3 regions of the Shinella sedimenti genome follow, and region 3 is predicted to be linked to each of the others. Evidence: predicted binding sites of a transcription regulator. Region 3 holds the regulator's gene; each other region holds the start of a gene.

Evidence for each region. The regulator PhoB, encoded in region 3, activates phosphate uptake and scavenging genes when phosphate is short. The targets are predictions, from matches to a motif close to TGTCATNNANCTGTCAT.
Region 1: the regulator PhoB is predicted to act here: its motif matches at 4,366-4,382, upstream of phnC (phosphonate ABC transporter ATP-binding protein).
Region 2: the regulator PhoB is predicted to act here: its motif matches at 3,632-3,648, upstream of MKI86_RS06730 (LTA synthase family protein).

What each region holds. Positions count from the first base shown of each region.
Region 1 is NZ_JAKVIN010000007.1:333,919-341,896, reverse strand. It holds gene MKI86_RS17915 (carbon-phosphorus lyase complex subunit) at 1-930, shown strand, start outside; gene fosX (FosX/FosE/FosI family fosfomycin resistance hydrolase) at 927-1,346, shown strand; gene MKI86_RS17905 (alpha-D-ribose 1-methylphosphonate 5-phosphate C-P-lyase PhnJ) at 1,343-2,221, shown strand; gene phnK (phosphonate C-P lyase system protein PhnK) at 2,218-2,994, shown strand; gene phnL (phosphonate C-P lyase system protein PhnL) at 2,997-3,704, shown strand; gene MKI86_RS17890 (DapH/DapD/GlmU-related protein) at 3,701-4,315, shown strand; gene phnC (phosphonate ABC transporter ATP-binding protein) at 4,469-5,329, shown strand; gene phnD (phosphonate ABC transporter substrate-binding protein) at 5,414-6,319, shown strand; gene phnE (phosphonate ABC transporter, permease protein PhnE) at 6,438-7,358, shown strand; gene phnE (phosphonate ABC transporter, permease protein PhnE) at 7,355-7,978, shown strand, end outside.
Region 2 is NZ_JAKVIN010000002.1:533,502-541,479, reverse strand. It holds gene bluB (5,6-dimethylbenzimidazole synthase) at 1-541, opposite strand, end outside; cobalamin riboswitch at 587-801, opposite strand; gene MKI86_RS06740 (NYN domain-containing protein) at 851-1,594, opposite strand; gene MKI86_RS06735 (NAD+ synthase) at 1,722-3,401, opposite strand; gene MKI86_RS06730 (LTA synthase family protein) at 3,707-5,611, shown strand; gene MKI86_RS06725 (DUF1003 domain-containing protein) at 5,667-6,197, shown strand; gene MKI86_RS06720 (TadE/TadG family type IV pilus assembly protein) at 6,337-6,759, shown strand; gene MKI86_RS06715 (pilus assembly protein TadG-related protein) at 6,761-7,978, shown strand, end outside.
Region 3 is NZ_JAKVIN010000003.1:326,804-334,781, reverse strand. It holds gene MKI86_RS09015 (O-succinylhomoserine sulfhydrylase) at 1-423, shown strand, start outside; gene apaG (Co2+/Mg2+ efflux facilitator ApaG/CorD) at 545-937, shown strand; gene MKI86_RS09005 (Hsp33 family molecular chaperone) at 1,025-2,017, opposite strand; gene argF (ornithine carbamoyltransferase) at 2,214-3,125, opposite strand; gene MKI86_RS08995 (aspartate aminotransferase family protein) at 3,155-4,345, opposite strand; gene MKI86_RS08990 (GcrA family cell cycle regulator) at 4,770-5,309, shown strand; gene phoB (phosphate regulon transcriptional regulator PhoB) at 5,436-6,119, opposite strand; gene phoU (phosphate signaling complex protein PhoU) at 6,139-6,867, opposite strand; gene pstB (phosphate ABC transporter ATP-binding protein PstB) at 6,918-7,733, opposite strand; gene pstA (phosphate ABC transporter permease PstA) at 7,747-7,978, opposite strand, start outside.

The sequences.
Region 1 (7,978 bases), on a different contig from region 3:
GCTCTCGCCATCCGGCAGGCACGTGGCGACATGATCGAGGCGATCTTCATCCTGCGCGCCTACCGCACGACCTTGCCGCGCTTCGGCTATTCCAAGCCTGTCGATACGGCCGAGATGGCGATCGAACGCCGTGTTTCCGCCACCTACAAGGACCTGCCCGGCGGCCAGCTTCTGGGCCCGACCTTCGACTACACGCACCGTCTTCTCGACCCCTCCCTGCTGACGGATGCCGATGTCGATGCGCCGCTGGAACGCGAGGAAAGTCGTGAACCGGTCATGCGCGTGTCGGACATTCTCGCCGGCGAAGGCCTTGTCGAGGATGACGGCAGCCTGCCGGATGGCCATGTACCCGGCGATATCACGCGCGAGCCGCTGGAATTCCCGATGGCCCGGGACCTGCGCCTGCAGGCGCTGGCCAGGGGCGACGAGGGGTTTCTGCTGGCGCTCGGCTATTCCACCCAGCGCGGCTACGCCCGCACCCATCCGTTTGTCGGGGAAGTGCGCATCGGCGAGGTCGAAGTGGAGATCGACATGCCGGAGCTGGGATTTGCCGTGTCGCTCGGCCGCATCCAGATCACCGAATGCCAGATGATCGCGCAGTTCAAGGGTTCGACGAAGACCCCGCCGCAGTTCACGCGCGGCTACGGACTCGTGTTCGGCCAGAGCGAACGCAAGGCCATGGCCATGTCATTGGTCGACCGCGCCTTGCGCGCGGACGAATTCGGCGAGGATATCGTGGCGCCGGCGCAGGACGAGGAGTTCGTCATCTCCCATTCGGACAATGTCCAGGCAACCGGTTTCGTCGAGCACCTGAAGCTTCCCCATTATGTGGATTTCCAGGCCGAACTCGCCCTCGTGCGCCGCATGCGGCGTGAATACGAGGAGAGGCTGGCCGGCAATGCCGATGACCTCGCGGAGGCGGCGGAATGATCGAAGGCCTTTCCCATATGACGTTCATCGTGCGCGATCTCGACCGGATGACTGATATTCTGCAAGTCGTGTTCGACGCAAAGCAGGTCTATGCCAGCGGAAAGCGGCAGTTCTCTCTTTCGCCGGAGCGCTTCTTCGTCATCGGCGGGCTCTGGATCGCCATCATGAAAGGCGAGGCTCTTTCCGAGCGCACTTACAATCACATCGCCTTCAAGGTGCCGGATGACACGCTGGACCTCTATCTCGAGCGCATCGAGCGGCTCGGCCTTGATGTAAGGCCGCCACGCCCGCGCGTGGAGGGAGAGGGGCGGTCCCTCTATTTCCATGACGCCGACAACCATCTTTTCGAACTGCACAGCGGCACGCTCGACGGGCGGCTGACGACCTACGGCCGACTGGAGGCGGTGAACGAATGAGCGACCTCGCGACCTACAATTTCGCCTATCTCGACGAACAGACGAAGCGCATGATCCGCCGCGCGATCCTGAAAGCGATCGCCATCCCCGGCTATCAGGTGCCTTTTGCCTCGCGCGAAATGCCGATGCCCTATGGCTGGGGCACCGGCGGTGTGCAGGTGACCGCAGCGATCCTGGGGCCCGCCGACGTGCTGAAGGTCATCGATCAGGGTGCGGACGACACGACCAACGCCGTCTCCATCCGCGCCTTCTTCCAGAAGGTCGCCAATGTGGCTGTGACGACCAGAACGGGTGAGGCGACTATCATCCAGACTCGCCACCGCATTCCCGAGGAAAAGCTGACAGCCGGCCAGACGCTCGTCTATCAGGTGCCGATTCCAGAACCGCTGCGCTTTCTCGAACCGCGTGAGACGGAGACCCGCAAGATGCATGCACTTGAGGAATATGGCCTCATGCATGTGAAGCTCTATGAGGATATTGCCAGGAACGGCCACATCGCCACGACCTATGCCTATCCGGTGAAGGTCGAGGGGCGCTACGTGATGGATCCTTCTCCGACACCGAAATTCGACAATCCCAAGATGCACAGGTCGGAGGCGCTCCAGCTCTTCGGCGCCGGGCGCGAGAAACGCATCTATGCGGTGCCGCCCCATACCGAGGTCGTCAGCCTCGATTTCGAGGACCATCCTTTCGAAATCCAGACGTTCGACAAGCCATGTGCCTTGTGCGGTGCCGAGGACGTCTATCTCGATGAGGTCGTGCTCGACGACAAGGGCGGACGGATGTTCGTCTGCTCCGACACCGACCATTGCGAAGGTCGCTGCGCAGAGGGCCATCGCGGCCATCTAGCTTATGACAAGGACGCCGCCGAATGACTGATGCTCCTCTTCTCAAGGTCTGCGATATCTCGAAGTTTTATGGCGCGCGCATCGGGTGCCGGAATGTCTCCTTCGATCTGTGGCCGGGCGAAGTGCTGGCCATCGTCGGCGAATCCGGGTCTGGCAAGACGACGCTGCTCAATTGCCTCGCCACCCGGCTGATGCCGAGTTCAGGTTCCGTCGAATACCGCATGCGCGATGGGCAGATGCGCGACCTCTCCCGCATGAGCGAGGCGGAGCGCCGCTTCCTGATGCGCACGGACTGGGGCTTCGTGCACCAGAACCCGGCGGACGGCCTGCGCATGGCTGTCTCGGCTGGTGCCAATGTCGGCGAACGGCTGATGGCCGTCGGCGAGCGGCACTACGGCAATATCCGCGAGACGGCCGGCGACTGGCTGCGGCGGGTGGAGATCAGCGTGGACCGCATAGACGATCAGCCGCGCGCCTTCTCCGGCGGCATGCGTCAGCGTCTGCAGATTGCCCGCAACCTGGTGACGTCACCAAGGCTGATCTTCATGGATGAGCCCACCGGCGGTCTCGATGTCTCGGTTCAGGCACGCCTGCTCGATCTCCTGCGCGGCCTCGTCCAGGATCTCGGTCTTTCGGCGATCATCGTCACGCACGACCTTGCCGTGGCGCGCCTGCTGTCGCACCGCATGATGGTTATGAAGGATGGCCTCGTCATCGAACAGGGCCTGACCGACCGCGTGCTGGACGATCCGCGCGAAGCCTATACCCAGCTCCTCGTTTCCTCGATCTTGCAGGTGTAACCATGCCGACTCCTCTCGTCGTTTCCGATGTCGCCAAGAGCTTCACCATGCATCTGCGCGACGGTATCCGGTTGCCGGTCATGTCCAAGGTGACTTTTTCAGTAAAAGCGGGCGAATGCGTCGTGCTGGGCGGTCCGTCCGGCATCGGCAAGAGTTCGCTTCTCAAGATGGTCTACGGCAACTATGCGGTTGACGGTGGCCAGATCCTGATAGAGCACGGTGGCCGCCTGCTCGATCTGGCGAGTGCCGATCCGCGCACCATTCTGTCGGTGCGCCGCGCAACACTTGGCTATGTCAGCCAGTTCCTACGCACCGTGCCGCGCGTCGCGGCCGTCGATGTCGTGGCCGAGCCGCTCACGGCGCGGGGCACTGATGCGGTTGAGGCGAGGGGGATGGCCGAGGTCATGCTGGCGCGGCTCAACCTGCCGCGTGAACTCTGGCAACTGCCACCCGCCACGTTCTCCGGCGGAGAGCAGCAGCGCGTCAACATCGCACGCGGTTTCATCACCGATCACCGCATCCTCCTGCTGGACGAGCCGACCGCGTCGCTCGATGCGAGGAACCGGACTGTCGTGGTGGACATGATCGAGGAGAAGAAGGCGGCAGGCGTGGCGCTTCTCGGCATCTTTCACGACGAGGATGTGCGCGAAAGAGTTGCCGACCGCATCGTGGACGTCTCCGCCTTCTCACCGCGAAAGGTCGTCGCATGACGAAGCTTTCCGAAACGCCACTGATCCACCCGACGGCGGTCGTCTCCGATACGACGCTCGGCCGTTATACCGAGATCGCCGAGAACTGCCGCATCAGCGAGGCGGAGATCGACGACTATTCCTACATCATGGAGGGCGGCTCCGTCTGGTGCGCGACGATCGGCAAGTTCGTCAACATTGCCGCTTCCGTGCGCATCAACGCGACGAACCATCCGATGTGGCGCGCAACGATGCACCACTTCACCTATCGCGCCAGCGACTACTGGCCTGATGCAGACCACGAGGCGGATTTCTTCGCCTGGCGGCGCGAGCATCGCGTCACCATCGGACATGACGTCTGGATCGGTCACGGTTCCACCGTCCTGCCGGGTGTCACGATTGGCAATGGTGCGGTCGTCGGCTCCGGCGCCGTCGTCACCAAGGACGTCGAACCCTACACCATCGTCGGCGGTGTTGCGGCGAAAGTCATTCGTGAGCGCTTCCCGCGAAGTATCGCAGAACGCATGGAAAAACTTGCCTGGTGGGATTGGGATCATGCCCGGCTGCGCAGCGCGCTCGACGACTTTCGCAAACTTGACGCAGAAGCCTTCCTATCCTGCTACGGCGGGTGAGGAGGCGAGCCGCGATGCCTGAAAACCAGGCCTGTGGACTGTTATTTTTCCGACATGGAACTGACATGGCCCCTTCATCAACGACGTTTAGAGCCAGTCCCGAAAGCGACAGGACCCAAGCCCGGGCGCCGAGCGAAGGAAGAGGGAGCTGCCATGTTCCGACTGAAGAATGTCACCCGCCGTTTCGGCGAGCGCGTTGCCGTCGACAACGTGACGTTCGACATCCCGCAGGGGCAGATGGTCGGCGTCATCGGCCGTTCGGGTGCCGGCAAGTCGACCATGCTGCGCATGATCAACCGCCTTGCCGATCCGAGCGAGGGCACGATCCACTTCAACGATATCGAGGTGTCGTCGCTGCGCGGCTCGGCGTTGCGCAACTGGCAGCGCGATTGTGCGATGATCTTCCAGCAGTTCAATCTCGTACCGCGCCTGGATGTGCTCACAAACGTCATGCTCGGCCGCCTGAACCACCGTTCGACGGTCCTCAGCCTTCTGAGCATTTTCAGCCACGAGGAACGGATCATGGCGATTGCGGCTCTTGAACGGCTCGGCATCGAGCAGACGGCGCTTCAGCCCGCCGGCACGCTGTCCGGCGGACAGCAGCAGCGTGTGGCGATCGCCCGCGCGCTGATGCAGAACCCCAAGATGCTACTGGCCGACGAGCCGATCGCCTCGCTCGATCCGCTGAACGCCAAGATCGTCATGGACGCGCTGCGCGACATCAACGAGCGCGAAGGCATCACCGTCGTTACCAACCTGCATACTCTCGATACGGCGCGCGCATATTGCGAGCGCATCATCGGCATGTCGGGCGGTCGCGTGGTCTTCGACGGCCCGCCCCGTGAGCTGAATGCCGAAGCTGTGCGCAAGATCTACGGCACGGGTTCCGATGGTTCGGAGATCGACGAGAGCGTCACGTCCACCGCCATTCGCAACCCTGCCCGCCAGGACAACGACCATAGCACTGACAAGGAATCCGCCAGCCCCACACCGCTGGCACTGGCTGGTCTCTGACCCGCCGGGATCGAACGCCCGCGTCAAGGGCACCACAGACCGACAGGATTCGACTGCCGGCGAGGCCGGCAAAAGGAGAACGCAATGTTGAAGAAAGCTCTGCTCGCCGCCGTCGCGATTGCCGTAACGGCCGGTTCCGCCACGGCTCAGGACGTCAAGGTCCTGCGCATCGGTCTCGACGGCTCGGAAAACGAGGCCGATCAGATCCGCAACACCCAGTGCGTTGCCGACGGCCTGAAGGCCGCGACCGGCGTGCCGGAAGTCCAGATCTTCCCGTCGCCGGACTATAACGGCGTTATTCAGGGCCTGCTCGGCGGCACGATCGACATCGCCTCGATGGGCGCGTCGTCCTACGCCGCCATCTACCTTCAGGATCCGAAGGCCGTCGACCCGATCCTGACCTACACCCAGTCGGACGGCTCCAGCGGCTATTATTCGATCATGGTTGCCCGCAAGGATTCCGGTATCAAGACGCTGGCCGACGCCAAGGGCAAGAAGATCGGCTTTGCGGACCCGGACTCCACCTCCGGCTATCTCGTTCCGAGCGTGACGCTGCCGAAGGAAATCGGCATGCCGGTCAAGGAATACTTCTCTGAAACCGGCTTCGGCGGCGGCCACGAGAACCTCGTTCTCGCCGTTCTCGACGGCAAGTTCGACGTCGGCACGACCTTCGGTTCGGGCGTCGGAAAATGGGAAGAGGGCTATACGGGCGGCAACCTCTACCAGATGGTCAACAAGGGCAATCTCGACATGGACGACATCGTCGAAGTCTGGAAGTCGCCGCTGATCCCGAACGGTCCGCTGATGGTGTCCAACAAGCTGGCGGACGACATGCGCGCCAAGGTCGAGCAGTATTTCGTCGAACTGCCGAAGAAGGACCTCGCCTGCTTCCAGTCCTACACGCAGGGCGCCAACAAGGACTACATCAAGGTCGACCAGTCGTTCTACCAGACGATCATCGACGCTCGTAAGTCCGTCATCGGCGGCTGATCGCCATCAAAAAACGGGTGGCGCTTCAGGCGCCATCCGTCCCACAGGAGAAAGCGGCATGGCGTCCGGCACAGCTGAAAACACGATGAGCGGTCTTGGACCGTCCGCCGCCGCGGTGATGCGGCACCATCAGCAACAGCTGAGGACGCGGCGGATCTATACCGCCATCGCGATCATCGTCTTCCTCGTGGCACTCTGGGCGTCGCTCGATTTCGCCAACAGTGCGAATTCCGGCAAGTTCTTCGAACGTCTGCCCTACGTCTTCGATTTCATCCGAAATTTCGTGCCCGATAGCCCGATGGAAATCGTGCGGGCGATGTTCGACCTGCCGTCGCCCTATGCAGATGGGTCGCTGCGTTATGATTACACGTCCGAGCGGGTCTACATCGCCGACGGCTTCTACATCCCGCATTTCATCTACCAGCTGATCATCACCGTGAACATCGCGCTGATCGCGACGATCATCGGCTTCGGGCTGGCCTTCCTGCTGTGCTTCTTTGCCTCCACCAATCTCGTCGGCGCGGGCGCTACGCGCTGGGTCGTGCGGCGTATCATGGAAGTCATGCGCGCCTTTCCGGAAATCGTGGTCGCCGGTCTTCTGACCGCCATCCTGTCCATCGGGCCGATTGCCGCAATCGTGGCGATCACCATCCACACGATCGGCGCGCTCGGAAAGCTGTTCTTCGAGGTCGTGGAGAATGTTGACATGCGGCCGGATGAGGGGCTGCGGGCCACCGGCGCAAGCTGGGTCGAGCGGGTGCGCTACGCTATCGTTCCCCAGGTCCTGCCGAATTTCGTGTCCTACACGCTGCTGCGCGCCGAGATCAACGTGCGCGCCTCGACCATCATCGGGGCCGTCGGCGGCGGCGGGATCGGCGAGGTGTTCCGCCTTGCCATCGGCCGCGACCATGCCGCCAAAACCTACGCGATCGTCATCCTCCTGCTCGTCACCATCATCGCGGTCGACCAGTTCTCGTCGTGGCTGCGCCGGCGCCTGATCGGCCAGCAGTTCCTGGACACCGCACGGGGAGCCGTCTGATGTCGACAACCATGATCCACGCCGCCGAGCGCGACCGGCTTCTGGCCACCTATCCCGATATCTTCCGGCGCAGTTTCTGGCAGCGTTGGGGGCTGGCGTTGTGTGTCGGTACTACCGTTCTCTATCTCGCCATCTGCTTTGCAGCCTTCAATGTCGGTCCGGCCTTCATGCAGGGGCGCTGGGACCGTGCCGCCATCTATGTGCAGGATTGGTATTCCTGGCGCGCGCAGCCGCGTCTGCGCTTCGTCGATGGTGCCGTCGTGCCGCAATGGTCGAGCCGCCGGCAATATCCCGAGGGTGCGGATATCGACTGGCTTCGTCCGATGGCCGACGGTGGTTACAGCGTGATCTATGAAGGCGAGGCTAACCGGCTGGATGTCCATCCCGACCGGGTTGATGTCCTTGTTGGCGGCACAGTCTATCCGGTCGACATCACCGCGGAGGGTGTGGCGCCGCCGGAGGGAACGCCCGCAGGCGTTGTTTTCGACGGCACGAAGGTGATGGTCGATTATGGCTTCGAGGGCAGTGCCGAGATCCGCGGATCGCAGGTCTATGTCCAGCGCCGGTTCCTCGGCTGGGCCAACTTCTTCTTCGATATCCGTTCGCCCTTCTGGGGAAAA
Region 2 (7,978 bases), on a different contig from region 3:
GGATGCCAAGGATCGTGCGGATATCGCTGTCGTGGAAGATGCTGACCCAGCCGACGCCCACCCCTTCCGCGCGCGCCGCAAGCCAGAGGTTCTGTACGGCGCAAACGGTGGAATAGACGTCCATGCGCGGATTGTGCGTTCGCCCCAGCACGACGGACCCTGCCCGCGTCGGATCGCAGGTCACGCAGATGGAAAGCGGCGCCTTCAGAATGCCCTCGAGCTTCAGCGCACGATAGCGTTCTTGCTGCTCGCCCGAAAACATCGCCTCCGCCTCCGCATTGGCCTTGAGAAAAGCCGCATGCACCGCCTGACGGGTCAGCAGATTGCGCACGAGAAGGAAGTTCCATGGCTGCATGAAACCGACCGACGGTGCGTTGTGTGCCGCCTGCAGCAGCCGCCGAACCAGATCGTCCGGTAAGGGATCAGGCAGGAACTGGTCGCGCACGTCGCGGCGCGTTTCGATGGCGCGGTAGACGGCCTGCTTTTCCTCATGCGGAAAAGCGCCCGCCCGGACCAGAAGGTCCAACGGTTCGGTTCGCATCGTCATCTCCCCAACAATGCGCAAAACCTGCCGCCGTCCGCGCGGTTCGGTCTATCTTGCCAGGCCGGTCTTCTGACTTCGGTTCACACGACTTCGAACTGCCTTCCCGGTTGAACAACCAGTGGCAAAACCCTGAATCGATTCAAGGTTTTAGAGTGAAGCCATCCCCGTCACAGCGTTGGGCACGTACCGGATCTGGGTCTCCCCGCACCGGTTTCCCGATTCTCCCGCAAGCGGGCACCTGACGTCCGGATTGTGCACGACACGACTGCGTGATCAAGTCCGCGTGTTCAAAACGCTGTTGTCGCCTCAGCCGTTATCGACCACTTTCTTGAGGGGCTGTGCCTTCAGACGGGCCTTGCGGTTCTTGTCGGCGAGTTCGGCGCCGGAAAAGGCCAGAAGCTTGCAGAGCTGGTTGTGACCATACGACTTCAGATCGAAGTTCGGTTGACACGCGTTCAAGGTCTTCATGAGGTCCGGCAGCGCAACCCATGGACCATCCAGCGGCGGCGCCTCGACGAAAATGCGTTGCAGGAGTTCACTCTTTAACGCGCGGCGAACATCTGGCGCCTGTATTGCAACAGTCTTTTCGGTGATTTTCACCGGCGCTGGACTTGGGTCGGGCTTTACAGCGCCGATGGTCCTGAAGACGTCAAAAGCCGTCTGAAACCGGCTCGAGGCCTTTGAGCACGCCATTCCAACGGCGATCTTGCCAGCGCGCCGAATTCGCATTGCCAACTGGGTGAAGTCGCTATCGGCGGTGGCGAGGCAGAACACATCCACTTGCCCCGAATGAAGTTCGTCCATGGCATCGATCACCATGGCGATATCAGCGCCGTTCTTGCCATTCGCCCCGGCCACGGTCTGCCGGGACGTGAGGGCGTGAAGTGCGGCGGCATCCAGCCACGGCTTGAGGGATGAATTCGAGAAGTCTCCATAGATACGGCGATCAAGCAGCAGGCCGTGCTTCGTCGCTTCTTCGATAAGCGTGGCGGCGGCGCGCGAAGGCACGTTCTCTGCATCGATAAAAAGGACAGCCCTGCGTTGCGCCATACCCACTCCCCGAGAAGGAATGCATATTAGCACTGACCTCTCTGTCTGCAATCAGAGAGGTTACATTTCGATCGCACAGGTTAACGCACAACTACCAGACGCAGAAAGACCGCCAGTACCGCGCCCCTCATCCCCGGTCGCGGAAGCGGTTGGTGATGGGGTAGCGGCGGTCGCGGCCGAAATTCTTGCGGGTGATCTTGACGCCGGGCGCGGACTGGCGGCGCTTGTATTCAGCGATGTAGAGCAGGTGCTCGATCCGGTGGACGGTTGCCGCGTCGTGGCCGCGCGCCACAATCTCCTCCGTGCCCATCTCCAACTCGACGAGGCATTCGAGAATGTCGTCAAGAACAGGATAGGGCGGCAGGGAATCCTGGTCGGTCTGATTGGGCCGCAGCTCGGCCGACGGCGCCTTGTCGATGATATTGTGCGGGATTACCTCACCCGTCGGCCCCAGCGCGCCGGGCGGCACATACTGGTTGCGCCAGCGCGACAGCGCATAGACCTGCATTTTGTAGAGGTCCTTGATGGGGTTGAAACCGCCGTTCATGTCGCCGTAGAGCGTGGCATAGCCGACCGACATTTCCGACTTGTTGCCCGTCGTGACCACCATCGAGCCGAACTTGTTGGAAATCGCCATCAGGATCGTGCCGCGCGTGCGGCTCTGGAGGTTTTCCTCGGTGATGCCTTCCTCGGTGCCCTCGAAGGTCTCTGACAGCGCGGAAAGGAAGCCGGTCACGGGTGCCTCGATCGGCACGATGTCGTAACGGCAACCCAGCGCCTTGGCGCAATCGGCAGCATCCTTCAGAGAATCCTCCGAAGTGTAACGGTAGGGCAGCATCACACAGCGCACGCGCTCCTCGCCCAGCGCATCGACGGCGATGGCCGCGCAGATCGCCGAATCGATGCCGCCGGACAGGCCGAGCACGACGTTCTTGAAGCCGTTCTTGTTGACGTAGTCGCGGAAGCCGAGAAGGCAGGCGCGGTAATCCGCCTCCTCGCGCTCGGGAATGCGCGACATCGGGCCGCTGTCGCAGACCCATCCGCCGCCCTGCCGCTTCCAGGTCGTGAGCGCGATGGTTTCCTCGAACTGGCTCATCTGGAAGGCCAGCGTCTTGTCGGCGTTGAAGGCGAAGCTTGCGCCGTCGAAAACAAGCTCGTCCTGCCCGCCGAGCTGGTTGGCATAGAGCAGCGGAAGGCCGGTCTCGATGACCTGCTTCAGCACGACCTGGTGGCGGATATCGACCTTGCCGCGATAATAGGGCGAGCCGTTCGGCGACAGCAGGATTTCCGCGCCGCTTTCCGCCAGCGTCTCGCAGACGCCGAGTTCGCCCCAGATGTCCTCGCAGATCGGGATGCCAAGGCGCACGCCACGGAAATTCACCGGACCCGGCATCGCGCCCTGATCAAAGACGCGCTTCTCATCGAATTCGCCGTAGTTCGGCAGGTCCACCTTGTCGCGGACCGCGATGACCTTGCCGGCATCGAGAACGGCGACGGCATTGTAGCGGCCGGTCTCGTCCTGCCGCGGAAAGCCGATAATGACGCCCGGGCCGCCATCCGCAGTGTCTGTGGCAAGATCATCGATAGCGCGACGGCAGGCCTTCAGGAAGGCCGGCTTCAGCACGAGATCCTCCGGCGGATAGCCGGAGATGAAAAGTTCCGTCAGCAGAAGCAGGTCGGCGCCCTGCGTTGCGGCATCCGCGCGAGCGGCGCGCGCCTTGGCCAGATTGCCGGCCACGTCGCCAACCGTCGGGTTCAACTGCGCGACAGCAATGCGCAGCGTCGTCTTTTCAGTCTCGGAAGTCATCTCTGCGGACCCGTCTCCTCTTGTGTCCGGTCGTGCAGGCCACACGCTCGAACCGTCGCAAGCTCTTTAGAGCATCCTGCAAGCTTTGGGAATGAACAGCCGCACCGATTGGAAACCCCTGTTGTGAAAGCCCGTAAGCCAGCATGCAGCCGACAACCATTGCTGCGCGGCAACAGACTGAACCAAAGCGTGTGGGCAACGTTAAGGGAAGCGTTCATCTCCTGTTCAAGATGACATCCATATGACAGAGAGACGAAAGTTTTGTGAAATCGGAGAAGGCCTTGGCCCTGTTCACGACCGCAGCGGTGGCAATCGAAGCCACGGGGAAACATCCTGACAGGGTGGGTTTTCTCGCGCGCCACGCCAAGACGCTGGCGGTTTTGCGATCCCTGATCGTCTCCGGCATCCTGGCGCTCGCCACGGTGGTCACAATCGAGCTTATCACGCGCGGCTCCATCCAGCAGACCTACGTCTATCTCACTAATCTCCAGCAGCCCGGCTGGACGACGACGGGCGTGTTCTTTCTACTCTATCTCGCACTGGATGCGCTGATCGGGCGGCAGCACAAGGCCGTGCTGCTGGTCTCGCCCCTCGTTATCCTGATGGGCGTGATTTCGCAGCAGAAGCAGGTCTTTCTCACCGATCCGCTCTACCCGACCGACCTGCTTTTCGGCCGCCAGATCCTGGAACTGATGCCCGTGCTGGTGCAGGACCGTCCATGGACCGCGGCCGCGCTCGCGCTTGCCGTCGCCATGGGCGTCGCAGGCCTTATCGGCCTGTGGATCTTTGCCTGGCGCCGGTTCCGTCCGCTGACCCGCAAGGAACGTCTGGCGCGCCTTGCGCTTGCGGTGCCGCTGCTTGCCGGCTTCGCCTCCATCATGGACTACAATGAGTTCTCCTGGATGCGCGACCGCCTGAAGATTTTCCCGATCATGTGGGATCAGGCCGAGAACTACCGTCACAACGGCTTCATGATGGCCTTCGCCATCAACCTGCCCATGGCCAATGTGCAGGCCCCCTCGGGCTACATGGTTGATGCCATCGACAAGATTCCGTCCAAGCCTCTGCCTGCCGGCACCTCCCATCGCACGAAGCCCGATGTCATTGTCGTCATGAGCGAGTCGCTCTGGGATCCGACGCGGCTGGAGAGCGTGAAGCTTTCGCCCGACCCGATGCCGGTCATCCGCGAAAACGAGGGCGGCAACGTCTTCTCGCCGGAATTCGGCGGCCTCACCGCCAATGTCGAATTCGAGGCGCTGACGGGCTTCTCCAATGCCTTCCTGCCGACGGGCAGCATTCCCTACCAGCAGTATGTGCGTAAGCCCATCCCGTCGCTCGCCACCTTCTTCCGCGCGGAGGGGTATACGGCACGCGCCATCCACCCGTTCTCGGGCTGGTTCTGGAATCGCTCCAGCGTCTACAAGGCGTTTGGTTTTGAGACCTTCAAGGATGTCGACAAGATGCCGCCGCTGGCAAAGCGTGGCAACTTCACGTCTGACGAGGCGCTGACAAAGGAAATCATCCGCCAGGCCGATATGCAGGAAGATCCGTTCTTCTTCTTCACCGTCACGCTCCAGGGCCACGGCCCCTATGACGATGGCCGTTACGCCAAGACCGATATCGGTGTCGAGGGCAAGCTCGATCCGCGCAGCGAGCGCATGCTGGCAAGTTATGCCCAGGGCGTGAAGGAAGCCGACGACAGCCTCAAGATGCTGATGGACTGGGCGAAGCAGCGCGACCGCGAGACGATCATCGTCGTCTTCGGCGATCATCTGCCGCCGCTCAACACGGTCTATCAGAATTCCGGCTACATGAAGGGCGTCACAGCCTCGCGCAAGGGTACGCCCGAGCAGATGAAGAAGGAACACGAGACCCCGCTCGTCGTCTGGTCCAACAAGACCGGCGCCCAGAAGGATATCGGCACGATCAGCCCGGCGTTCCTTTCCTACTACGTCCTCAAAGAAGCCGGCTTCGAACACCCCTACTACACCGGGTTCCTCGGCGCTGTGCACGACAAGCTGCGCGTCATAGACCGCTACATGCTGATCGACGCCAAGGGCAAGGCAACGACCGACTGGTCGCGCAAGAAGACGATCGACCCGCTGGTGCGCGATTTCCGCTTCCTGCAGCACGACATCATGTTCGGCAAACAATACGGCCTGGAACGGTTCTTCGATTCCCATGCGGAACTGATGAGCGCGGGCTACTGATTTTCGCCGGAAAAGCGCTAGGTTAGGCTCCGATTCGCTTTTTCGGAGCCCAACCATGAAATCTCTCGACGACGCCGCGCAGGTCCTTTTCGGCAAACCCGCCGAACATCTGGATGAGACCGAACGCCAGGTTCTTCTCAACTCACGTGCCGGGCGCATTCTCGCCGAGGATACCAACGCGGCGTACGAGTCCAAGCAATCGGTCGGCGAGCGCGTGGCCGATACCATCGCCCGCGTTGGCGGTTCCTGGACCTTCATTATTGCCTTCATCATCTTCCTGCTTGTCTGGACGGTCCTGAATACCATCATCCTCACCCGCGAGGCATTCGACCCCTACCCCTTCATCTTCCTCAATCTCGTTCTCTCCATGGTCGCAGCGTTACAGGCGCCGATCATCATGATGTCGCAGAACCGCCAGGCCATGCGCGACCGCTTCGAGGCCTCGAAGGACTACGAGGTGAACCTGAAAGCGGAGATCGAACTGATGGCGCTTCATCACAAGATCGACACGCACTTCCTCAACGAGATCGCCGCGCTGAAGATGGAAGTGCTGCGCCTGCATGACGTCTTGCGGCAAAAGGAATGACTACCGGACGCAACCTAAGGCATGCAATAATCGCAAAAATCAATCTATAGAGGAAATTAAGACTTTCGATGCACGATAAACGTGCATCCCTCCCGGATGCGGAAATGCCTGACCGCGACCATCCAATGGAGGAGATGTCATGCACGCCCTCGCCCGTCTGTCGAAAGACCGCGCCGGCACCTCGGCGCTGGAATTCGCGATCATCGCGCCGCTGTTCTTCCTGGCGCTGTTTACGATGATCGCCTACGGCATCTATCTAAGCGTGACACACTCGGTACAGCAGATCGCGGCCGATGCGGCGCGCACTGCGGTGGCTGGCCTCAATCCGGCGGAGCGCGTCACGCTGGTAAACCGCTATCTCGACGCCTCGCGCTTCGACTACTCCTTCATCAACCGCGCGAAGATGCAGGTCGTGGTCGCGGACGATCCGGGCAATCCCGACCAGTTCACCGTGACCATCGCCTACGATTCAAGCGACCTGCCGATCTGGAAGCTCTTCACCTTCGCCCTGCCGCAGGAAGAGATCCGCCGCTATGCGACGGTGCGCGTGGGAGGCATGTGAGATGGAACGCTTTCCCTTCATCAAGGACCGCGCCGGCAATATCGGCACGCTCGCCGCTCTCAGCCTGCCGCTGATGGTGTTCTCGCTCGCGCTCGGCGTGGACTTCGGTTACCTCACGGTGCAGCAGCGTGCGCTTCAGGCCGATGCAGATCTGGCCGCCATCGCAGCCGCCTCGAACGTCGTGGAAGCCGAGAAGGCCGCGGCCGCCTTCTTCTCGCTCAATCGCGTGCCGGCCAATGTCACGGGAAGGAACGGCCTGTCCCTCCCCGCGGACCGGTCGCTTGACCTCGGCAAGGCAACCGTCGTCGAGGCCACGGTCGAGCGCGGCCGCTACGTCGCCGATCCCGACCTGCTGCCGCAGGACCGGTTCAAACCCGCAACGACAGACGCAGATGCCGCGCGTGTGCGGCTGACACGCCCGGCAGACCTCTTCGTCGCCTCGATGTTCATACCGCGCTCGCCGGTGCTTTCGGCCACAGGTGCGGCCTCGCGCACCAAGACGGCGGCCTTTTCGGTCGGAACGCGGCTCGCAAGCCTGAACGACGGCATCCTGAACGCGCTGCTCGGCAAGCTTCTCGGCACCAACATATCGCTGAAGGTCATGGATTACCGGGCGCTCGTCGATACCGACATCGCCATTCAGCCGTTTCTCAAGGCCGTAGCGACAAAGCTCAACCTGACGGCCGGGACCTATGAGGACGTGCTGAACGCTGGCATCACCATGCCGGACCTGCTGGCCTCCATGCGCGCCGTGCAAGGTCTGTCGAGCACCGTCAATTCGGCGCTGCGTGCCCTCGAGCAGGCAACGAGCAAGAGCAAGGTCAAGCTGCCTCTTGCCCGCATTCTCAACCTCGACCCGAAGAAGGGCATCGCAGTCGCAACGGGCGGCGACTGGGATATGTCGATCAACGCCATGCAGATCGTATCCGCCGGTGCGGCTCTCGCCAACGGCACGAACCAGGTAGCGCTCGATCTCGGCGCGGGCGTGCCGGGCCTTGCCGGCGTCAAGGTGGCTCTGGCCGTCGGTGAGCCGCCGGTGGAAACGCCGGCCCATCGTCTCGGCGCGCCCGGCAGCGCGGTACGCAGCGCCCAGACGCGCCTTGCCATCGAGATTAGCGTCGATGGGCTTTCGGCTCTTGCCGGCATCCGCATCAAGCTGCCGCTCTACGTAGAGGTTGCGGCCTCCGAGGCAAAGCTTGCCGATATCCGCTGCCTTGGC
Region 3 (7,978 bases):
GAGACGCTGCCGCTGCGCGTGAAGCAGCAGACGGAAAATGCGAGCCGCATCGCCGACTTCCTCGCCGACCAGAAGCAGGTTGCCCGCGTGATCTATCCCGGTCGCAAGGACCATCCGCAGGCCGACATCATTGCCAAGCAGATGACAGGCGGTTCGACGCTCGTCTGCTTCGAGATGAAGGGCGGCAAGGAGGCGGCGTTCGCGCTGCAGGATGCGCTCGAGGTGGTGAAGATCTCCAACAATCTCGGCGATGCCAAGAGCCTGATCACGCATCCGGCGACGACGACGCACAAGAACCTGACGGACGAGGCGCGCGCCGAGCTCGGCATCTCTGACGGCACCGTGCGCCTGTCGGCCGGCATCGAGGACAGCGACGACCTGATCGAGGATTTCGCCCGCGCGCTTTCCAAGGTCCAAGCCTGATCCCGGCAGGATTGAAAAATGAAAGAGGGCACCGGCTGCAAGGCCGGTGCCCTTTGCGCTTCTCCTTGACGAAACCGTATTCGTGTAGAATAGCAGGGGTTGTTAAGTTCAAGGCTTGCCCATGTATCGTGCGCTGACCCGCGACATCGAAGTGACCGTCGAGCCATATTATCTGGCCGATCAGTCCGATCCCGACGACAGCCGCTATGTCTGGGGATACCGGGTCGTCATTTCCAACCACTCCGACATCGCCGTGCGTCTGGTGACGCGCTATTGGCACATCACCGACCAGAACGGACAGGTGGACGAGGTGAACGGCCCGGGCGTGATCGGCGAACAGCCGGTGCTCAGGCCCGGCGACACCTATGAATATTCATCCGGCTGCCCGCTGGAAACGCCGTCCGGCATCATGTTCGGCCGCTACCGCATGGAAGCGGAAAACGGGGAAGCCTTCGACGTCGCCATTCCGGCCTTTTCGCTCGACACGCCGGGACAGGCGCGCACGCTGAATTAAGGGCGGGCTGGAAGCCCCTCATCCGGAACCTTCTCCCCGCAAGCAGGGCGAAGGTTCCGGCAGGCGGATGAGGGGCAGCCGCTGACCTTAGTGCGGCAGGACTTCCGCTGCTTCGAAGCGGTAGGTGGTCGAGCAGAACTCGCAGGTGACAGCGATCTCGCCTTGTTCGTCCGCTGTATGGGCGATCTCTTCGGCGCTGAGCGCCGCCAGCACACCCTTCAGCTTTTCGCGCGAGCACGAGCAGCGGTCGAAGACCTGCTGCGGCGGGTAGACCCGCACGCCGCGCTCGTGGAACAGGCGAAACAGCAGCCGTTCGGTGCCGACAGTCGGATCCGTCAGCTCATCGGCATCGATTGTTTCGACCATGGCCTTGGCCTCGGCCCAATGATCATCTTCATCGATCCTGTGGCCGGCGTCGTCGCCGTCACCGCCGGGAAGATCGGCCTGGCGCATGCGCTCGGGTGATTGCGGCAGGAACTGCGCGACCATGCCGCCGGCACGCCAGCGATGACGCGCCTTGCCATCGGCATCACGGTCGTACAGCTCGGCGACGCCAAGGCGCACCTTGGTCGGGATCTGCTCCGACTGGCGGAAATAGACGCCGGCGATCTCTTCCAGCGTATGGCCGTCGAGCGGAACGATGCCCTGGTAGCGCTGCATATGCGCGCCCTGATCGATGGTGAAGGCAAGGATGCCCTTGCCGAGCAGCTCATGCGGCTCGGTCGCGCCGGCAGCGATGGCGGCATCGAGCGCGGCCTGATCGAAGCGCGCATAGGCGCGCACATCCTGCGGCGCGGAGAAATCCGCGACGAGCAGGTCGACCGGGCCATCGCCCTTGGTCTGCACGATCAGCTTGCCTTCGAATTTCAGCGAGGTTCCGAGAAGCACGGTCAGCGCGATGGCTTCCGCCAGCAGGCGGGCCACGGGTGCGGGATAATCATGCCGGCCGAGAATGGTATCCAGCATCGGGCCGAGCTGCACGGCGCGGCCGCGCACATCCAGGCCCTCGACCTGGAACGGCAGGACGTGGTCATCGCCGGCATAGCCGGGTTCACCGAGTTTCAGGGCGGTTTCCGCCATCATCATTCTACTCCTTCACGCGCCGCGATACCGGCGGGCGCCAGGCCCGGCCGCTTGGGGCAGCACTCTATCGTGATTGCGCATTTGCCGGCCGGGATCATTCCATACCAGGCGGGCATGCGCCAGTGAAAGCGCCTTGCGACGCCTCTGCGATAGGCCCTAGATCGTGCCGCCAGCGCCGTTTTTCAAGACGGCCTCAAACGGCTCCGAAGCACCAGGCGAGGATGGACTTCTGTGCGTGCAGGCGGTTTTCGGCCTCATCGAAAACCACCGACTGCGGGCCGTCGATAACCTCGTCGGTGACTTCCTCGCCGCGATGGGCGGGCAGGCAGTGCATGAAGAGCGCATCCTTGCCGGCACGCGCCATGAGCTGCGGATTGACCTGATAGGGCTGGAAGATGTTGTGGCCGCGGGCGCGATGCTCCTGGTTCATCGAAACCCAGGTGTCGGTGACAACAAGATCGGCACCGTCGACCATCGCCTCGGCATCGTGCCCGAGCAGGATGTTGCCGCCGTTGTCGCGCGCCCAGTTGAGGATCTTGTCATCCGGCTCGGAGCCCATCGGCACGGCCATCTTCATGGTGTAGCCGAAGCGGGCCGAGCCCTCCACGAAGGAGTGCAGCACGTTGTTGCCATCGCCCGTCCAGGTGAAGGTCTTGCCCTTGCTCGAACCGCGATGCTCCTCGAAGGTCATGACATCGGCCATGATCTGGCAGGGATGCGTGAGATCCGTCAGCGCATTGATGACCGGCACCGTGGCGTGCTCCGCCAGTTCCAGCAGGCGTGCATGATCCGTCGTGCGGATCATGATGGCGTCGACATAGCGCGACAGGACTTTGGCCGTGTCGCCGATCGTTTCGGCGCGGCCGAGCTGCATTTCCGTGCCCGACAGGAACAGCGTCTCACCGCCGAGCTGGCGCATGCCGACGTCGAACGAAACGCGCGTGCGGGTGGAGGGTTTCTCGAAGATCATGGCAAGCATCTTGCCGGCCAAAGGCTTGGTTTCGGTGCCGGCCTTGTTGGCGGCCTTTCGCGCATGCGCATCGTCCATGATGACGCGGAGATCGCTTTCCGAAACGGCGGAAAGATCGAGAAAATGCTTGGCCATGATGTATCCTGTCCCAGTCCCTTGTGCGCTCAGGCAGCCTTGGCGGCGCTCAGCTTCTCGGCGGCCCGCTCAATGCGGGCAAGCCCTTCGCGTGCATCTTCCGCCGTGGTGATCAGCGGCGGCAGAAGGCGCAGCACATTGTCGCCCGCCGGTACGGCAAGCAGCTTTTCAGCGCGCACGGCCTTCAGCAGATCGGCGACAGGAATCCGCGCCTTGATGCCGAGCATCAGGCCCTCGCCGCGCACGTCCTCGATGATGTCAGGGAAGCGATCCTGCAGCGCCGCGAGGCCCTGACGGAACACCAGCGCGACATCACGCACATGCTCCAGGAAGCCATCGGCAAGCACCACGTCGAGCACGGCATTGCCGACGGCCATGGCGAGCGGATTGCCGCCATAGGTGGAGCCGTGCGTGCCGGCCACCATGCCGGATGCCGCTTCGGCCGTCGCAAGGCACGCACCGAGCGGGAAACCGCCGCCAATGCCCTTGGCGATTGCCATGATATCGGGCGCAACGCCGGAATGCTCATAGGCGAAGAAGCGGCCCGTGCGGCCAACGCCCGTCTGCACCTCATCGAGGATGAGCAGCAGGCCGTATTCGTCGCAGAGCTGGCGCAGCTCCTGCATGAACTCCTTCGGCACCGGCCTGAGGCCGCCCTCGCCCTGAACGGGCTCGATCAGGATTGCGGCGGTTTCCTCGGTGATCGCGTCCTTTACGGCGGCGATATCGCCGAAGGGAACCTTCAGGAAGCCCGCCGCCTTGGGGCCGAAGCCCTCGATGTACTTTTCCTGTCCGCCCGCGGCGATGGTCGCGATCGTGCGGCCATGAAACGCGCCTTCGAAGGTGATGATGTGGTATTTGCCGGGATGCCCCTTGGCGAAATGGTAGCGGCGCGCGGTCTTGATCGCGCATTCCAGCGCTTCCGCACCCGAATTGGTGAAGAACACCTTTTCCGCGAAGGTTGCGTCCGTCAGCCGCCGGCCGAGGCTTTCCTGACCCGGAACCTCATAGAGGTTGGAGAGGTGCCAGACCTTGTCGGCCTGCTCCTTCAGCGCGGAAACGAGATGGGGATGACCATGCCCAAGCGAGCTGACGGCCACGCCGGCGGCGAAATCGAGATATCGGTCGCCCTTCTCGTCGACCAGCCAGACGCCCTCCCCGTGCGTGAACCGGAGCGGCGCACGCATATAGGTTTCATAGAGCGGCGCGGCATCGGCCATGGCGCGTATCCTCCAAAAGGGATGCGGAAAAGAAATTCAGGGGCTTGACTTTCCGATTGCCAGAAAAATCAAAAGCCGCCTTGCGGCGGCATGCTGCACTATCTGCATTTCATGTCGTGATGTCAATAAAATGCATAGCTCCAAATCGCACTGAACCTCCCGCAGGGTGAGGATTCACGGCATCCATGGACAGTGTCGCTATCGAGTCACACCCTACCAGCAAGTTGGGGAAAACTCCGAAATCGATTCGCCCCGATTCCCCCGACTCTTGTCACAGAGTCCCCCGGACTCTAGGTTAAGGGCCAATTACTAGACTGCATGCGGCGGAACTAGTCACCACCAGAGTTAGGGCGCTCAGGCTGCGAATTCGTTCGTGGCGCGATGAGGGATTCCCGCATAGCGAGCGCCGAACGGAGACGAGAGCATGAACTGGACAGACGAGCGGGTCGAGAAACTCAAGAAGCTCTGGAGCGAGGGCCTCAGCGCCAGCCAGATCGCTGCGCAGCTCGGCGGCGTGAGCCGCAACGCCGTCATCGGCAAGGTGCACCGGCTTAACCTACCGGGCCGCGCCAAGGCTGGCGGCACGCCGGCTTCGGCCCGTCCGAAGCGCCCGGCGGCGACCACCCCGCGCCCCTCGAACTTCGCAGCGCGCCCGGCCAACGCCCCCCGCCCGGTCAGCCGGCCGGTGGGCAATGCGCTCACCAAGGACGAAGTCGACACCGATTTCGACGTAGAGACCGAGAACCTGCCCGTCGTCATCAGCGGCAAGAACGTCGTGGTACCGATGTCGCGCAAGCTGGAACTGACGCAGCTCACCGAGCGCACCTGCAAGTGGCCGATCGGCGATCCGCTGAACGACGACTTCCATTTCTGCGGCTGCGAATCCCCTGACAACTCGCCGTACTGCACCTATCACCAACGCCTCGCCTACCAGCCTTCGGCCGAGCGCCGCCGCGCGCGGTGACATTAGCGACAGAAGAATAGAAACGGGGCCGGAAGGCTCCGTTTTCGTTTGTGCGGCAAGTGGCACGCCGAGACGCAAACAGGCCCCGAAGGGCCCATTTCCGTCCTCGGGAGGAATTGCGTTCGCTCAGGTTTCCAGCGAATAGCCGGCGCCGCGGACCGTGCGGATGACATCCTGCATGTTGGCGAAGTTGAGCGCCTTGCGCAGACGGCCGACATGCACGTCGACCGTGCGCTCGTCGACATAAATGTCATGCCCCCAGACACCGTCGAGAAGCTGCGAGCGTGAGAAGACGCGGCCGGGCGAGGTCATCAGGAATTCCAGGAGGCGGAACTCCGTCGGGCCGAGGCGCACTTCACGCGTGCGGCGATGAACGCGATGCGTCTCGCGATCGAGTTCGATATCCCCGCAGCGCAGCACCGTGGACACGACTTCCGGCTTGGCACGGCGCAGCATTGCCCGCACACGGGCGACGAGTTCCGGCGTGGAGAAGGGCTTGACCACATAGTCATCCGCACCCGTGGCCAGGCCACGCACGCGTTCGCTCTCCTCGCCGCGCGCCGTCAGCATGATGATCGGCAGGCGCTCAGTTTCCGGCCGCTGGCGCAGGCGCCGGCACAGCTCGATGCCGGAAACACCAGGCAGCATCCAGTCAAGGATGAGAAGATCGGGCATGCGCTCCTGCAAGCGCATCTCCGCCTCGTCGCCGGACAGGATCGTATCCACCTCGAAACCTTCCGCCTCGAGATTGTAACGCAGGAGGACGCTCAGCGCCTCCTCATCTTCCACGACGGCTATTCTGGGCACCATGTAGAGAACCCTATCCAGTTTACTCGGAAGCTTCGGAGACATCGGCCGTGACGACGGATGTCGAGGTGTCGTCCTTCGGGCGCTCGCCCTCGGGCTGGGAGCCGGTCGCCATGTAATAAATGGTTTCGGCAATGTTGGTCGCATGGTCGCCGATGCGCTCGATGTTCTTGGCGCAGAACAGGAGATGGGTGCAGGGCGTGATGTTGCGCGGGTCTTCCATCATGTAGGTCAGGAGTTCGCGGAACAGCGAGGTGTAGATCGCATCGATCTCGTCGTCGCGCTCACGGATGGCCTTGGCCTTGTCCACCGAACGGGTGGCGAAGACATCGAGTACTTCCTTGAGCTGCATCAGCGCCAGTTCGGCCAGATGCTCGAGACCGCGGGCAAGCTTGCGCGGCATGCCCGAGCTCTGCACGGCAATCACGCGCTTGGCAGTGTTCTTGCCGAGATCGCCGACGCGCTCCAGCTCCGCGGCAATGCGGATCGTGCCCATGATTTCGCGCAGGTCCGCCGCCATCGGCTGGCGCTTGGCGATGGTGACGATCGCCTTCTCGTTGATCTGGCGTTCGGCATTGTCGAGGATCACGTCCTCGGAAATGACCTTCTGGGCCAGCGCCGCATCGGCGGAAACAAGGGCGCGGACCGAATCCGCCACCATCTGCTCGGCCGTGCCGCCCATTTCGGAAATGCGGCGGGAGAGATATTTCAGTTCTTCGTCGTAAATCGAGACAATATGGGTCGATGACATCGTTCTGTCCTTAATACACGCGGGTTTCAGGGGCTAAGGCGACGAAAACGTCAGCCGAAGCGGCCCATGATGTAGTCCTGCGTGCGCTGGTCATCCGGGTTGGTGAACATCTTGTCGGTGTCGTTCTCCTCGACGAGGTTGCCGAGGTGGAACATGGCGGTGCGCTGCGACACGCGGGCCGCCTGCTGCATGGAGTGCGTCACGATGACGATCGTGAAATTGGTGCGCAGCTCGTGGATCAGTTCCTCGACCTTGGCGGTGGCGATCGGGTCGAGCGCCGAGCAGGGCTCGTCCATCAGGATGACTTCCGGGCTGACGGCGACGGCGCGGGCGATGCACAGGCGCTGCTGCTGACCACCGGAGAGGCCCGTGCCGCCTTCGTGCAGGCGATCCTTCACCTCGTTCCACAGGCCGGCCTTCTGCAGGCTCTGCTCGACAATGGCGTCCATGTCGGCCTTCGCCTTGGCGAGGCCATGGATGCGCGGACCATAGGCAACGTTCTCGTAGATCGACTTAGGAAACGGGTTCGGCTTCTGGAACACCATGCCGACGCGGGCGCGCAGTTCCACGACGTCGATGTTCGGATCATAGATATCGTCGCTGTCGAGCGTGATGCGGCCGGTCACGCGGCAGCCGTCGATCGTGTCGTTCATGCGGTTGAGCGTGCGCAGGAACGTCGACTTGCCGCAACCCGAAGGGCCGATGAGCGCGGTAACGGTGTTTTCGCGGACGTTGAGGTTCACGTCGTAGAGGGCGCGCTTCTCGCCGTAATAGACCGAAACGTCCTTGCCGATCATCTTGTAGGAAATGTCGTTCATTTGTCTGTCCAGGGCTTTCTCGACTGCTGCTTCTGACATCATGTTCATATGACCGGTCCTTCTACCAGCGTCGTTCGAAACGGCGGCGCAGGAGGATCGCACCGACATTCATGAGGATGAGGAAGATGAGGAGCACGATGATGGCTCCCGACGTGCGCTCCACGAAGGCGCGTTCGGCCTCGTTCGCCCACATGTAGATCTGCACCGGAAGAGCCGTTGCCGGGTCCATCGGCGTTGCCGGGACGTCGGCGACGAAAGCGACCATGCCGATGAGGAGCAGCGGCGCGGTTTCG